3 regions of the Pseudomonas benzopyrenica genome follow, and region 2 is predicted to be linked to each of the others. Evidence: riboswitches for the same ligand, from Rfam matches in the RefSeq annotation. Region 2 holds a riboswitch; each other region holds the start of a gene.
What was found. Region 2 has a riboswitch for cobalamin ahead of V6W80_RS12090 (CbtB domain-containing protein). Riboswitches for the same ligand answer to the same signal wherever they lie in the genome.
Positions count from the first base shown of each region.

Region 1: linked by a shared signal. The riboswitch ahead of V6W80_RS21070 (ABC transporter substrate-binding protein) and the one ahead of V6W80_RS12090 (CbtB domain-containing protein) in region 2 are both predicted to bind cobalamin.
Region 3: linked by a shared signal. The riboswitch ahead of cobO (cob(I)yrinic acid a,c-diamide adenosyltransferase) and the one ahead of V6W80_RS12090 (CbtB domain-containing protein) in region 2 are both predicted to bind cobalamin.

Region 1 covers NZ_CP145723.1:4,451,144-4,455,412, reverse strand. The annotation lists gene V6W80_RS21080 (precorrin-2 C(20)-methyltransferase) at 1-47, shown strand, start outside; gene cobJ (precorrin-3B C(17)-methyltransferase) at 35-1,705, shown strand; cobalamin riboswitch at 1,712-1,858, shown strand; gene V6W80_RS21070 (ABC transporter substrate-binding protein) at 1,890-2,906, shown strand; gene V6W80_RS21065 (FecCD family ABC transporter permease) at 2,903-3,937, shown strand; gene V6W80_RS21060 (ABC transporter ATP-binding protein) at 3,934-4,269, shown strand, end outside.
Region 2 covers NZ_CP145723.1:2,547,838-2,552,106, reverse strand. The annotation lists gene V6W80_RS12105 (segregation and condensation protein A) at 1-431, shown strand, start outside; gene V6W80_RS12100 (cobalamin biosynthesis protein) at 422-796, opposite strand; gene V6W80_RS12095 (CbtA family protein) at 796-1,473, opposite strand; gene V6W80_RS12090 (CbtB domain-containing protein) at 1,486-1,677, opposite strand; cobalamin riboswitch at 1,764-2,101, opposite strand; cobalamin riboswitch at 2,160-2,391, shown strand; gene cobW (cobalamin biosynthesis protein CobW) at 2,494-3,546, shown strand; gene cobN (cobaltochelatase subunit CobN) at 3,553-4,269, shown strand, end outside.
Region 3 covers NZ_CP145723.1:1,562,606-1,566,874, reverse strand. The annotation lists gene bluB (5,6-dimethylbenzimidazole synthase) at 1-500, opposite strand, end outside; gene V6W80_RS07180 (cobyrinate a,c-diamide synthase) at 497-1,795, opposite strand; gene cobO (cob(I)yrinic acid a,c-diamide adenosyltransferase) at 1,789-2,415, opposite strand; cobalamin riboswitch at 2,513-2,709, opposite strand; gene V6W80_RS07170 (four-helix bundle copper-binding protein) at 2,805-3,134, shown strand; gene V6W80_RS07165 (mandelate racemase/muconate lactonizing enzyme family protein) at 3,140-4,269, opposite strand, start outside.

The DNA of each region.
Region 1 (4,269 bases), 1.9 Mb from region 2:
CGTATTTCTCGTTGGTGGTGGTACCGGGGGTGAAATGGAAGGGTTGAGCCCGGCCATCGTCATCCTCGGCCCCGGCGCCCTGGCCACCGCCCGCCGCCTGCAGGACGGCCTGCCGGGCAGCCTGGTGCATGGCTTGGCCGGGCGGGTCGAGGGCGATGTCAGCTACAACGCCTTCGGCGACCACCTGCGTGACCTCTATCGCCAGCAGCGGCCCTTGGTGGTGCTCTGCGCCGCCGGTATCGTCATCCGCACCCTGGCGTCCTTGCTGGATGACAAGACCGCCGAGCCGCCGGTGCTGGCGGTGGCCGAAGACGGCAGCGCCGTGGTGCCGCTGTTGGGCGGTCTGGCCGGTGCCAACCGTCTGGCTCGCCAGCTGGGTACCTTGCTGGACGTGGCCCCGGCCATCACCACCAGTGGCGAACTGAGATTCGGCACCTGCCTGCTCGATCCACCGGCCGGCTATGCCCTGGCCGACGTCGACGTGGCCAAGCATCGGGTGGCCGATCTGCTGGCCGGCGCCCCGGTACGCATCGAGGGCGAGGCGCCCTGGCTGGATGAGGTACCCCTGGCTCGCGATCCCGAGGCGCGGCAGCGCATCCTGGTCTCGCCCATGACCAGCGCCGACGACCATACCCTGCTGATCCATCCCCGCGCCGTGCTGGTGGCGGTACGCGCCGATGCCACCGCTGCCGCCGTCACCGAACTGCTTGCCAGCACCGGCTATGCGCCATGTGCCGTGGCAGTGCTGCTGGCGCGGGCGGAAGACATGGCCGTGCCCGGCCTGGCCGAGCTGAGCCAGGCACTGGATGTGCCGTTGAGATTCGTCGACGCCAACACGCCGGACTTCGCCCTGACGACGGTGGAACGGGCCCAGGAGCGGGGCATCGCCCTGCACCTGCATGACCGGCCCCTGGACGCCGAGGACCTCGGCCAGCACCGCGGACGCCTCAGCGTGGTGGGCCTCGGCCCGGGTGCGGCCGAGCTCATGGCACCCGTAGTGCGCCGCGCTCTGGACGAGGCCCAGGACGTGCTCGGCTACGCGACCTACGTGCAGATGGCCGGCCCCTTGCGTCCGGACCAGCTGGCCCATGCCAGCGACAACCGTGAAGAATTGCAGCGTGCCCGCCATGCCTTCGAGCTGGCTGCCAGCGGTCGTCAGGTGGTCATGGTGTCGTCCGGCGATCCGGGGGTCTTCGCCATGGCCGCCGCGGTGCTGGAGGTACTGGAAGGCGCCGATGATCCGCGCTGGGCGGCGGTCGAGCTGGAGATCCTGCCGGGCATCACCGCGGCCATGGCCAGCGCCGCCCTGGCCGGGGCGCCCCTGGGCCACGACTTCTGCCTGATCTCTTTGTCCGACAACCTCAAGCCCTGGGCGGTGATCGAGCAGCGCCTGCGCCAGGCCGCAGCAGCGGACCTGGCCATGGCCTTCTACAACCCCATCTCCAAGGCCCGCCCGCACCAGTTGGAGCGGGCGCTGGACGTCTTGCGCAGCTGCCGTCCGGCGAACACCCCGGTGATCCTCGGTCGCGATGTCGGCCGTCCGGGTGGCGGTCTCGAATACACCAGCCTCGGCGCCCTGCGCAGCGACATGGTGGATTCGCGCACCCTGGTGATCCTCGGCTCCAGCCATACCCGGCGCTTTCCGCGGGCCGATGGCGGCGAGTGGGTCTATACGCCGCGCTGGTATGATCCGGAATTGTTATAAAGTAACATTTAATGCTTGAATCCTGGTCGCCGCTGGCCCACCCTCGGCGACCTTCCTGTTCCCTGGCGGGAAGCCGGTGAGAGTCCGGCGCGGTCGCGCCACTGTGAGCTTCGTAAGAAGCGAGCCAGACCTCGCCAGGGGATACCCATCATCCACAAGGGACGCGTCATCCCAAGGAGAGTCCATGCTTCGCCGTCTTTCACCGCTGCTCGCCGCCGGCCTGCTATCTGTTTCCGCCCTTAGCGCCCAGGCTGCCACGACCTATCCGCTGACCATCCACAACTGCGGTCGCGACCTGGTCTTCGAGCGTGCGCCCCAACGGCTGGTCAGTCTGGGTCAGGCCAGTACCGAGTTGCTCTTGCGCCTGGGCGTGGGCGCGCGCCTGGTGGGTACCGGGGTCTGGTTCGGCGGCCTGCCGAAGGACCTGCAGGAGGAGGGCAAGGGCATTCCGCGCCTGGCCGACAACGCCCCCAGCTTCGAAGCCGTGGTCGGCACCCGGCCGGACCTGGTGGCGGCGCAGTACACCTATCACGTCGGCCCGGGCGGCGAGGTGGCGGACTTCCCGCGCTTCGCTAAGCTGGGCATCGCCGCCTATGTGGCGCCCAGCGATTGCGAAGGCAAGGCAGTGACCGCCGATTCCAACAGCGACGGCAGCCGCAGCGCGCCCTTCGACATGCAGCTGGTGACCCGCGAGGCCCAGGAGCTGGCGGCCATTCTCGATGTGCAGCCGGCCGGCAAGCAGTTGGTCGCCGAGCTGGACCGCCGCATCGCCGCCGCTGGGGAGCAGGCCAAGGCTGCCGGGGTCCAGGGGCGTTCGGTGCTGTTCTGGTTCTCCAGCCCGCGCCTGGAAGGCGATCCCTGGGTGGCCGGCAACCTCGGCGCACCGGCCTGGATCGCCCGCGCCCTGGGCCTGCGCAACGTGGTCGACAGCGCTGAGGAATGGCCGGCGGTGAGCTGGGAACGCATCGCCAGTCTGGACCCTGACTATATCGTGGTGGCGCGCATGGACCGCCGTCTCTATCCCGCCGATGACGTCGACAAGAAGCTGGCCTTCCTGCGCAGCGATCCCCTGACCCGCGAATTGCGCGCGGTGCGCGAGAACCACCTGCTGGTGGTGGACGCCCCGACCCTCAATCCCTCGCTGCGGGTGGTGGACAGCGTCGAGACCCTGGCCGCCGATCTGGCCAAGCCGCAACCATGAGCCTGCCCCTGGCAGCCGAGGGGGCCCGGCCCTGGCGCTGGCTGCTGGGCCTGACCGCCGTGCTGGCGCTGGCGGCGAGCGTGGTGCTGGCGGCCTCCTTCGGCGAGATGCCCATCGCCCCGCTGACCAGTCTGCAGGCCATCGCCAACGGCCTGGGCCTGGGGCCCTATCCGGTGGAGCGCATCGTCCAGGGCATCGTCTGGGAATACCGCCTTAGTCGCGCCCTGGTCGCCGCCTGCTGCGGTGCGGGCCTGGCGGTCTCCGGCGCCATCCTCCAGGCGTTGCTGCGCAACGCCCTGGCTGAACCCTATGTGCTGGGGCTGTCGGCCGGCGCCTCCACCGGTGCGGTGCTGGTGATGCTGTTGGGCGTCGGCGGCGGGGTGCTCGGGGTCTCGCTCGGCGCCTTTCTCGGCGCCGTGCTGGCCTTCGCCGTGGTGCTGCCCTTTCTGGGCAGTGGCGGCAGCACCCGCATCATCCTCGCCGGGGTGGCCGCCTCCCAGCTGTTCAATGCCCTGACCGCCTACATCGTCGCCACCGCGGCCAACGCCGAGCAGGCGCGCAGCGTGATGTTCTGGCTGCTCGGCAGCCTGGCCGGGGTGCGCTGGCCGGACGTCTGGCTAGCCGCCGGGGTGGTGCTCGCTGGTCTGCTGGTGTGCCTGGCCTGCGCCCGGGCGCTGGACGCCTTTGCCTTTGGCGAGGACGCCGCCGCCAGCCTGGGCGTGGCGGTGGGGCCGCTGCGCCTGCTGCTGCTGGCGGTCACCGGCCTGATCACCGCCTGCCTGGTCAGCCTGGTGGGCGCGGTGGGCTTCGTCGGCCTGGTGATCCCCCATGTGGCGCGCTTCCTGGTCGGCCCCGGGCATGGCCGGCTGCTGCCCACCTGCGCGCTGATCGGCGCGCTGTTCATGGTGCTGGCCGACATCGTCGCCCGCACCCTGGTGGCCAAGCAGACCCTGCCCATCGGCGTGGTCACCGCCCTGGTCGGCGCGCCGGCCTTCGCCTTCATCCTCTACCGCGCGCGGGAGGTCCGATGAGCCTCGCCGCGCGGGACGTGGCCTGGAGCGCCGGTGGCCAGCCGATCCTCGCCGGGGTGACCCTCGCGGTGCCGCCCGGCGGGGTGCTCGGACTGCTCGGCCCCAATGGCTCGGGCAAGTCCAGCCTGCTGCGGCTGCTGGCCGGGCTGCGCCGGCCGGAGGAGGGTGGGGTCAGTCTCGACGCGACGCCGCTGGCCGAGCTGCGCCGCCGCGACCTGGCGCGCCGGGTCGCCCTGGTGGAGCAGCAGGCCGGTACCGAGGCCGATCTCTCGGTGGCCGAGGTGGTGCGCCTGGGGCGCACGCCCCATCGTGGCCTGCTCGATGCCTGGAGC
Region 2 (4,269 bases):
AGAAGGCCGCCGAGGAGCTCGATGATCTGCCGCGGGAGGGCCGCAACTTCGTGGTGCCCACCTTGCCGGCGCCCGAGGCACGGGCGCGCAAGCTGTTGCCCGAGGTGGAGCTGGGCGAGTTGCTGCTGGCCATGGGTGAGGTCCTGCGCCGGGCCGATCTGTTCGAGAGTCACCAGGTGACCCGCGAGGTCCTGTCCACCCGCGAGCGCATGAGTCAGGTGCTGGAGCGCCTCAAGGATGGCGCCTTCGTGCCCTTCGTGGCGCTTTTCACCCTGGATGAGGGGCGTCTCGGCGTGGTGGTGACCTTCATGGCGATCCTCGAGCTGGTCAAGGAAGCCCTGGTGGAACTGGTACAGAACGAGCCCTTCAGCCCCATCCATGTCCGCGCCCGGGTCAGCGACGCCGAAGCGCAAGCGGCGTCTCAGGCGTAGGCCAAGGCTGCCGTTGCCGCCGCGCTCTTGCGTTTGCTCACCAACAGGCGGGCGCCTTCACCGGCTGCCACCAGGGCCGCGGCTTCGGCGACACTGGAGCTGCCAACATGCTGCAACACCCGCTTACTGGCTGAGGTTATGCCGCGTTCTTGCGCCAGGCGTTCAGCGGGAAAGCCCTGTAAGGGCAGCTGCCAGCGTTGGGCGAGGGTGCGCAGTCCGCGTTCTTCGAGTCGACTGGCCACCGTCGCCAAGGCGGTCAGGGCGGCACGGTCGCAGCCGGCTTCCTGCAGCACCTCTTGCGCCAGCTCGGCAAGCTCCTCCACCGAACAATCCCGACGGCAACCTAGGCCCAGGACCAGCGCCATCAGCCTTGCGGCTCCTGACGGCGGAACAGCCAGCTGCACGCCAGGCCTAGCAATAGCCAGAAAGGCAGGTTGCTCACCAGCACGGCGATCTGGAAGTGCCGTTGCAGTTCTTGTGGTGCCAGGCTCTCATGCGCGACCGGCTGGGGCGCTCCCAGCAAGTGGGGAATGACCAGCAGGCCCAGAGCGGCGATCTTGAAGCCTGGGTGGCGGGCGAACGCCAGCAGGGCGAGGGCGGCCGCGGTAGCGCCCGAGGTGCCTATCCACCAAGCCTGGCGCAGGGTGAGGTCCGCCGCGGCCGTGCCTGGTAGCTCCGGTGGCAGGCCCAGGCTCGGCGCGAGGCAGAAGGTGGCGTAGCCGGCCAGCCCCCACAGCAGGCCCTGGTAGGTCCGGTTCGGCGCGCGCAGGTTGAACAGGCCGGCGAGCACCAGGCCGAAACCCACGGCCACCACCAGGTTACCGCCGAAGGTCGACAGGGTGCGCGGCCAGCCATCTGCCGGGGCCCAGGCTTCTTCCTCGCCGTGATCCTGGTGCTCGGCCATGGCCGGGGCTTCGGTCTGGACCTCGTAGGTTTCCGCCTGGAGGATGAGCGGCGTCATCCAGACGCTTTGCAAGATGCTCAGCAACAGAGCGGCGAGCAGCCCGGCCACGCCGGCACTGAAGGCGATACGCTGAAACATGACGTACTCCTCTTAGTGGCAGGGGAAGCCTTCGCTGTGGCGGGTATCGTGGGCACCGTTGTGCAGCGCTTCGACATGGGAGAAACCGGCCAGGAACACCAGGCCCAGGCCGAGCAGGCAGGCGAGCAGCGTAGCGGTCAGGCGTTGGGCGCGGGTATGGGTATGAGGCTGGGGCAGGGCGGTCGTCGAGCGGGTAGCGGTCATGGCAAGGCCTCGGAGTCGAAGCGGCAGGGACGCGCCGAGGCAGCGAACCGCAGGCGGCCGCCGTCCAGCACGACCGCCCACCGCGGGTTGCTTGAAAGCGACAGGCCGGTCTCCGGACTCACGAGGGTCTCAAGGTGCGGTCTTGGCTGCGCGTCGGCCTGGCAGCGTTGAAGCCCTTCGCGGAGTGCTCATTTACTCTCGGTAAATTGCGCTTCCTTGAAGGGTTCCGCTTTGCCAGGTGCTAGCTCGCGCAAGACCGCATTCCCGTACGACTACCAGGATCGCCTTCCCCAAGCTTGCCAGCCGGGTGGCATCGTGATCCTGCGCTCGTCTACCGTTGCGGGGGCAGTGCCGGACTTGGACCGGCTTCCCGTTTCACCGCGACCCCTGGCGGAGTCGCGACACCTGAAGCAGGGGCGAGCAGACCACGCGGGTCGTCCGACGGTCAAGCCTGTTCGATTGACACCCCGGCGGGGCACTCGTAGCCTGTCGGGCTTCGAGGTGCTCTTGTCCGCAAGAGCTTGAAAGGGAACGCGGTGCGACACCGCGGCTGCCCCCGCAACTGTAAGCGGCATCTTCAGCCTCTCCACAGAGCCTGTTCATAATTGACGCTAGCTCGCGAAATGATGAACAAGCTTTAAGGCCACTGCTCACGCGGGAAGGCTGGAGTAGGGCGCCGTGAGCCAGGAGACCTGCCTCGCTAGCTTTCCATACGCAACCGGGCGGGGTGATCCGGGCTGCCACCAGGGCCTTGCCGCTGCGCGAGCGCCTGGCATGCCTGCCCGTCTTTTTTCGCTTTCTTTCTAAGGGCAGCCCATGAAAACCCTGGCCAAGACTCCCGTCACCATCGTCACCGGCTTCCTCGGTTCCGGCAAGACCACCCTGCTGCGGCACATGCTCGACCATGCCGAAGGCCGCCGCATCGCGGTGATCGTCAACGAATTCGGCGAGCTGGGCATCGATGGCGAGATCCTCCGCCAGTGCAGCATCGGCTGTACCGAAGAAGAGGCCCAGGGCCGCGTCTTCGAATTGGCCAATGGCTGCCTGTGCTGCACCGTGCAGGAAGAATTCTTTCCGGTGATGAAGGAGCTGGTGGCGCGTCGCGGCGACATCGACCACATCCTCATCGAGACCAGCGGCCTGGCGCTGCCCAAGCCTCTGGTGCAGGCCTTCCAGTGGCCGGAGATCCGCAACGCCTGCACCGTGGACGCGGTGATCACCGTGGTCGACAGTCCCGCGGTGGCGGCCGGCACCTTCGCCGCCCATCCCGAGCAGGTGGATGCCCAGCGCCGCCAGGACCCCAACCTGGACCATGAATCGCCGCTGCACGAGTTGTTCGAAGATCAACTGGCCAGTGCCGACCTGGTGATCCTCAACAAGACCGATGGCCTGGACGCCGAGGCCCTGGCCCGGGTCCGCGCCGAGGTGAGCAAAGAGTTGCCGTCCGCGGTCAAGGTGGTGGAAGCCAGTCGTGGCGTGCTGCCCCTGTCGGTGCTGCTGGGCTTGCAAGCCGAATCCGAGGCCCATATCGACAGCCGTCCGACCCACCATGACCTCGAAGGTCATGAAGACCATGACCACGATGAATTCGACTCCTTTGGCGTAGACCTGCCTGAGGTGGCGGAAGCGACCCTGCTGGCGGCGCTGACCGAGGTGGTCAAGAGCCATGGCGTGCTGCGGGTGAAGGGCTTCGCGGCCATTGCCGGCAAGCCGCTGCGACTGCTGGTGCAGGGGGTCGGTACCCGCTTCGACAAGCATTTCGACCGTGCCTGGAAGACCGGCGAGACCCGCAGCACCCAGTTGGTGCTGATCGGCCAGGAGCTGGACCAGGCGGCGATCACCGCCCAGTTGCGCGCCGCGGTCGCCTGACGCCAGATGCATCTGCTGCGTACCCAGCCGGGCGGCTTCGTCCCGGACGACGGCATCGCCCATCTGGCGCAGACGCCGGGTGAGATCGTCGTGCTCTGCAGTGGCGATTCGCATCTGGCCCTGCTGGCCGAGGCGACTCGTACCCTGGATGCCGGCTATCCCAGCCTGCGCCTGGCCAATCCCATGCAGCTGCAGAACCACGCCTCGGTGGACCTCTACGTCGAGGAGGTGCTGAGCCAGGCGCGAGTGGTGTTCATCTCCCTGCATGGCGGCCAGGGCTACTGGCGCTATGGCATGGAACGCCTCGCCGAGCTGGCCGCGCGGGGGCTGACCCTGATCGCAGTGCCCGGCTGCGATCGCCCTGACCCTGAGCTGATGGCTCTGGGCACCGTGGCACCGGACCTGGCCGAACGGCTGTGGCGCTACCTCCGTCAAGGCGGCCTGGGCAATGCCCGGGATTTCCTGCACTGCCTGGCCGCCGAATGCCTGGATGCCCGATACCTTTACGAGCCACCGAGGGAGTTGCCGCGGGTGGCGGTCTATCAGCCTGAAGGCCTGGGGCTGGCCGGCTGGCGCCAACGCTGGCGACAGGACTGGCCCACGGCGGCGCTGCTGTTCTACCGCACCCATCTGCAGTCGGCCAATACCGCCTTCATCGACGCTTTCTGCGCGCAACTCGAGGCCCAGGGGCTGAATCCGCTGCCCATCGCCGTGGCCAGCCTC
Region 3 (4,269 bases), 990 kb from region 2:
TCCAGCAGCCTGCGCACGGCTTCCGGTTCGAACAGCGACACCCAGCCCATACCGAGGCCTTCGCAGCGCGCCGCCAGCCAGAGATTCTGGATGGCGCAGGACAGCGAGGCGAGGTCCATTTCCGGCAAGGTGCGGCGACCGAAGACATGGGCGTCGCGGCCGTCCATGAGGGCCGCCACCAGCACCTCGGCGCAATCGAGAATGCCCTGTACCTTGAGCTTCATGAAGTCGTCGCTGCGCTCGCCGAGCGCTTCGGCGGTGGCGCAACGTTCTTCCTCCACCAGCTCGTGCAGGCGCTGGCGCAGGGCTGGATCGCTGATGCGCAGGAAGCGCCAGGGTTGCATCAACCCGACACTGGGGGCCTGGTGCGCAGCACCCAGCAGCCGGGCCAGTTGTTCGGGAGGTACCTCGCCACCGCAGAAATGGCGCATGTCGCGGCGCTCGGCGATGGCTCGGTAGACGGCGGCTTGTTCGGCGGGGGTATAGGGGGTCGTGGTCACGGCTTGAGCATCGCGGCGGCCGCGGCGGGTGCCGACGGCATGTAGAAGTGAATATAGCTGGCGGTGAGGCGACCGTCGCGGTAGACCGCCTCGGCGACCGCCTTGCCATTGGGACACAACCCGCGCGCCCAGGGCGCCTCGGGCGACTCCAGGGCGGAGTGGTGATAGGTGTGGCCGCGCAAGGTGCCCTGCTCGAATTCCACCGATTGCAGCGCCAGCGCCGTCAGGCGCGCCTGCATTCGCGCGCTGCCGGGCAGCAGCCCGAGCAGGCTGGCGGATTCGCCGGCCTTGTCGGTGAGTTCGTCGAGCAGATAGAGCATGCCGCCGCACTCGGCGAGGATCGGCTTGCCGGCGGCGTGATGGGCGCGGATGGCCGCGCGCATGCCCAGATTGTTGGACAACGTCTGCAGGTGCAGCTCGGGATAGCCGCCGGGCAGATAGAGGCTGTCCACCTCCGGCAGCGCCGGGTCGGCGAGCACGGAGAAGAACTGGAGTTCGGCACCGAGGCTGCGCAGCAGATCCAGATTGGCCTGGTAGATGAAGGCCAGGGCCGCATCGCGGGCCACGCCGATGCGCACCCCCGCCAGCAGCGGCTCGACCACGGCCGGTTCCGGCTCGGCGAAGGCCACCGGCGGCGGCAATTCGATGTCGGAACTGGCACCCAGGGCGTCGGCCGCCATGTCCAGACGGCGATCCAAGTCGGTAACCTCGTCAGCCTGGATCAGCCCCAGGTGACGACTGGGCAACTCGATGCCGGCATCGCGCGGCAGGCTACCGAAGAAGGTCATGCCCGCCGGCAGGCTGCCGCGGATCAACTGGGTCTGCCGCGGACTGCCACTGCGATTGGCCAGCACCCCGGCGAAGGGCAGGCTCGGCCGATAGTGGGCCAGGCCATAGGCCAGGGCACCAAAGGTCTGCGCCAGGCCCGCGGCGTCGATCACTCCCAGCACCGGTACGCCGAAGCGCTCGGCCAGGTCCGCCGCCGACGGCTGCCCGTCGAACAGCCCCATGACGCCTTCGATGAGGATGAGGTCCGCCTCCGCCGCCGCTTCCCACAGCAGGCGCCGGCTCTCGGCCTCGCCGATCATCCACAGATCGAGCTGGTAGACCGGCGCGCCGCTGGCGCGGGCCAGGATCATCGGATCGAGAAAGTCCGGACCGCACTTGAACACCCGCACCCGTCGCCCCTGGCGGGCATGCAGCCGGGCCAGGGCGGCGGTGACGCTGGTCTTGCCCTGCCCGGAGGCCGGAGCGGCGATCAGCAGCGCCGGGCAGTGTCGCGTATCCCTTACCATTCGATGCCCTGCTGAGCGCGCACGCCGGACTGGAAGGCATGCTTGACCAGACTCATGTCGGTCACGGTGTCGGCGGCCTCGATCAGCGCCGGCGGGGCGCCGCGGCCGGTCACCACCACGTGCTGGTGCGCCGGACGTCCAGCCAGATCGGCCAGCACCTGATCGACGTCCAGATAGCCGTGCTTGAAGGCGATGTTGAGTTCATCCAGCAGTACCAGGCCGATGGCTGGATCGCGCAGGAGCTCCACCGCCACCGCCCAGGCGGCGGCAGCCGACTGCAGGTCGCGGGCGCGGTCCTGGGTGTCCCAGGTGAAGCCCTCGCCCATGACGTGGTAACGCACCTCGTCGGGGAAGCGCTTGAAGAAGAGTTGCTCGCCGGTGTCGCGACGGCCCTTGATGAACTGCACCACGCCCACCTGCATGCCATGGCCGAGGGCGCGCGCCGCCATGCCGAAGGCGGAGCTGCTCTTGCCCTTGCCGATGCCGGTATGCACCAGCAGCAGGCCACGCTCGTCCTGGGCGTCGGCGATACGGGCGTCGATCACCGCCTTCTTGCGCACCATGCGCGCGCGGTGGCGTTCGTCGCGCTCGGGGCTGGTCGAATCGGGGGTGTCGGTCATGGGGCGGTTCTCCAGGTGCGGGCGCGGCGGAGAAACGGGCAGAGACGCCACCCGCGCAAGGCAGATGGCGACGCCGCGCGAAGCCCTCCGCATCGCCGAGATGAGCGCAAGCGTGGCCGGTCTCCGGGCTGGTGAGCCGATGCCTGGTGGCATCCGCCGCGCCCCTTCCCGGCCAGGGCCAGTGGGCATCGCGCAGCTACTGCTCAACTACCGTTGCGGGGGCAGCGCCGGCTCGACCGGCTTCCCTGTTTCACCCCGCTCCAGGCGGGGCACCACGTGCAAGGGCGCAGGGTACGGACTAGCCGGGAGAGCGTCAATCGATGGCACCGCCCGAACTCGGCGTCGAGCGGACGGGTCCACCCTAAGCACCCACCGCCAGGAGCTACCGGATGAACGATGCCACCCTCGCCGCCTGCATCAAGGCCTGCCTCGACTGCGCCGCCGCCTGCGAAACCTGCGCCAGCGCCTGCCTGGGCGAAGCCAATCTGGACATGATGCGCGACTGCGTCCGCCTGGATCGCGATTGCGCCGACGCCTGTCGCCTGGCCGCCACCTTCATGCAGCGCGACAGCGATCGCGTCGCCGAAGCCTGCGCCCTGTGCCTGGCCACCTGCCGTGCCTGCGCCGCCGAATGTGGCAAGCACAAGGCCGATCACTGCCAGGCCTGCGCTCGGGCCTGTGAAGCCTGCGCCGATGCCTGCGCGGCCATGGCCGCCTGAACCCCTTACCGCGCTGATACCCGCCCGATCCGGTCCGGCCGCTGACGCAGCGCCGGATGCAGGGCGGTGCCCAGGCCCGGTGCGGTTGGCGGTAGCAGCCAGCCCTGCTCCAGTACCGGCAGCTCGGTGACCAGCTCACGATAGAAGCCCGCCAGATAGGCTCGCACCACTTCCTGAAAGATGGCATTGGCTGAGGCCAACCCCAGATGCAGCGAGGCCATCAGCACCACCGGTCCGGTGCAGTCGTGCGGGGCGATGGGCTTCTGATAGGCCTCGGCCAAGGTGGCGATCTTGCGCGCCTCGCTCAGCCCTCCGCACCAGGACAGATCCACCATCACATAGTCCAGCGCATCGGCCGCCAGCAGATCGCGGAAGGCACCGCGCATCGCCAGGGTCTCGCTGCCGCAGACCGGAATGCCCGCCAGCCGCCGGAAATCCGCCAACCCCTGAACGTGATCCATCTTGATCGGATCTTCCGCCCAGAAGATGTTGTACTCCTTGAGTGCTCGGGCGATCTGCAGGGCGCAGGTTGGATTCCACAAGGAATGGAATTCGCACATCACCTCGATGCCATCGCCGACCGCCTCCCGGATGCGCGCGAAGGGCTCCAGACCCTGGCGCAAATCGGTGCTGGACAGATACTGACCGCCACTGGCCAGGGCGAAGGCATCGAAGGGCCAGATCTTCATGGCGGCAAACCCTTCGTCCACCAGACTCTGGGCCAGTTCACCGGGGTTTTCCACCGCCGCCACCTGATCGTCGTAGCGCCCGGCCACGCGGGCCTCGCCCTTGGCGATCAACCGGCGCTGCTCACCACCGGTATTGAAGTTGGGACTGGCGCAGGTGTTATAGGCGCGCATCCGCTCGTGGACCTGGCCACCCAGCAGCTGATGGATGGGCACGCCCATAGCCTGGCCGAACAGGTCCCAGAGAGCGATGTCCAGCGCCGAAGCCGCTCGGGTTTCCACGCCGCTGCCGTTGAAGCCCAGATAGCCACGCAGCAGCGCCCGGCTGTGGGCTTCGATCTGTAGGGGATCGCGACCCAGCAGCAGCGGCGCGCAAAGCGAGTGGATCTGCGCCTCCACCGCTTCGGCGCCACGAAAGGTCTCACCCAGGCCAATCAGGCCGCTGTCGG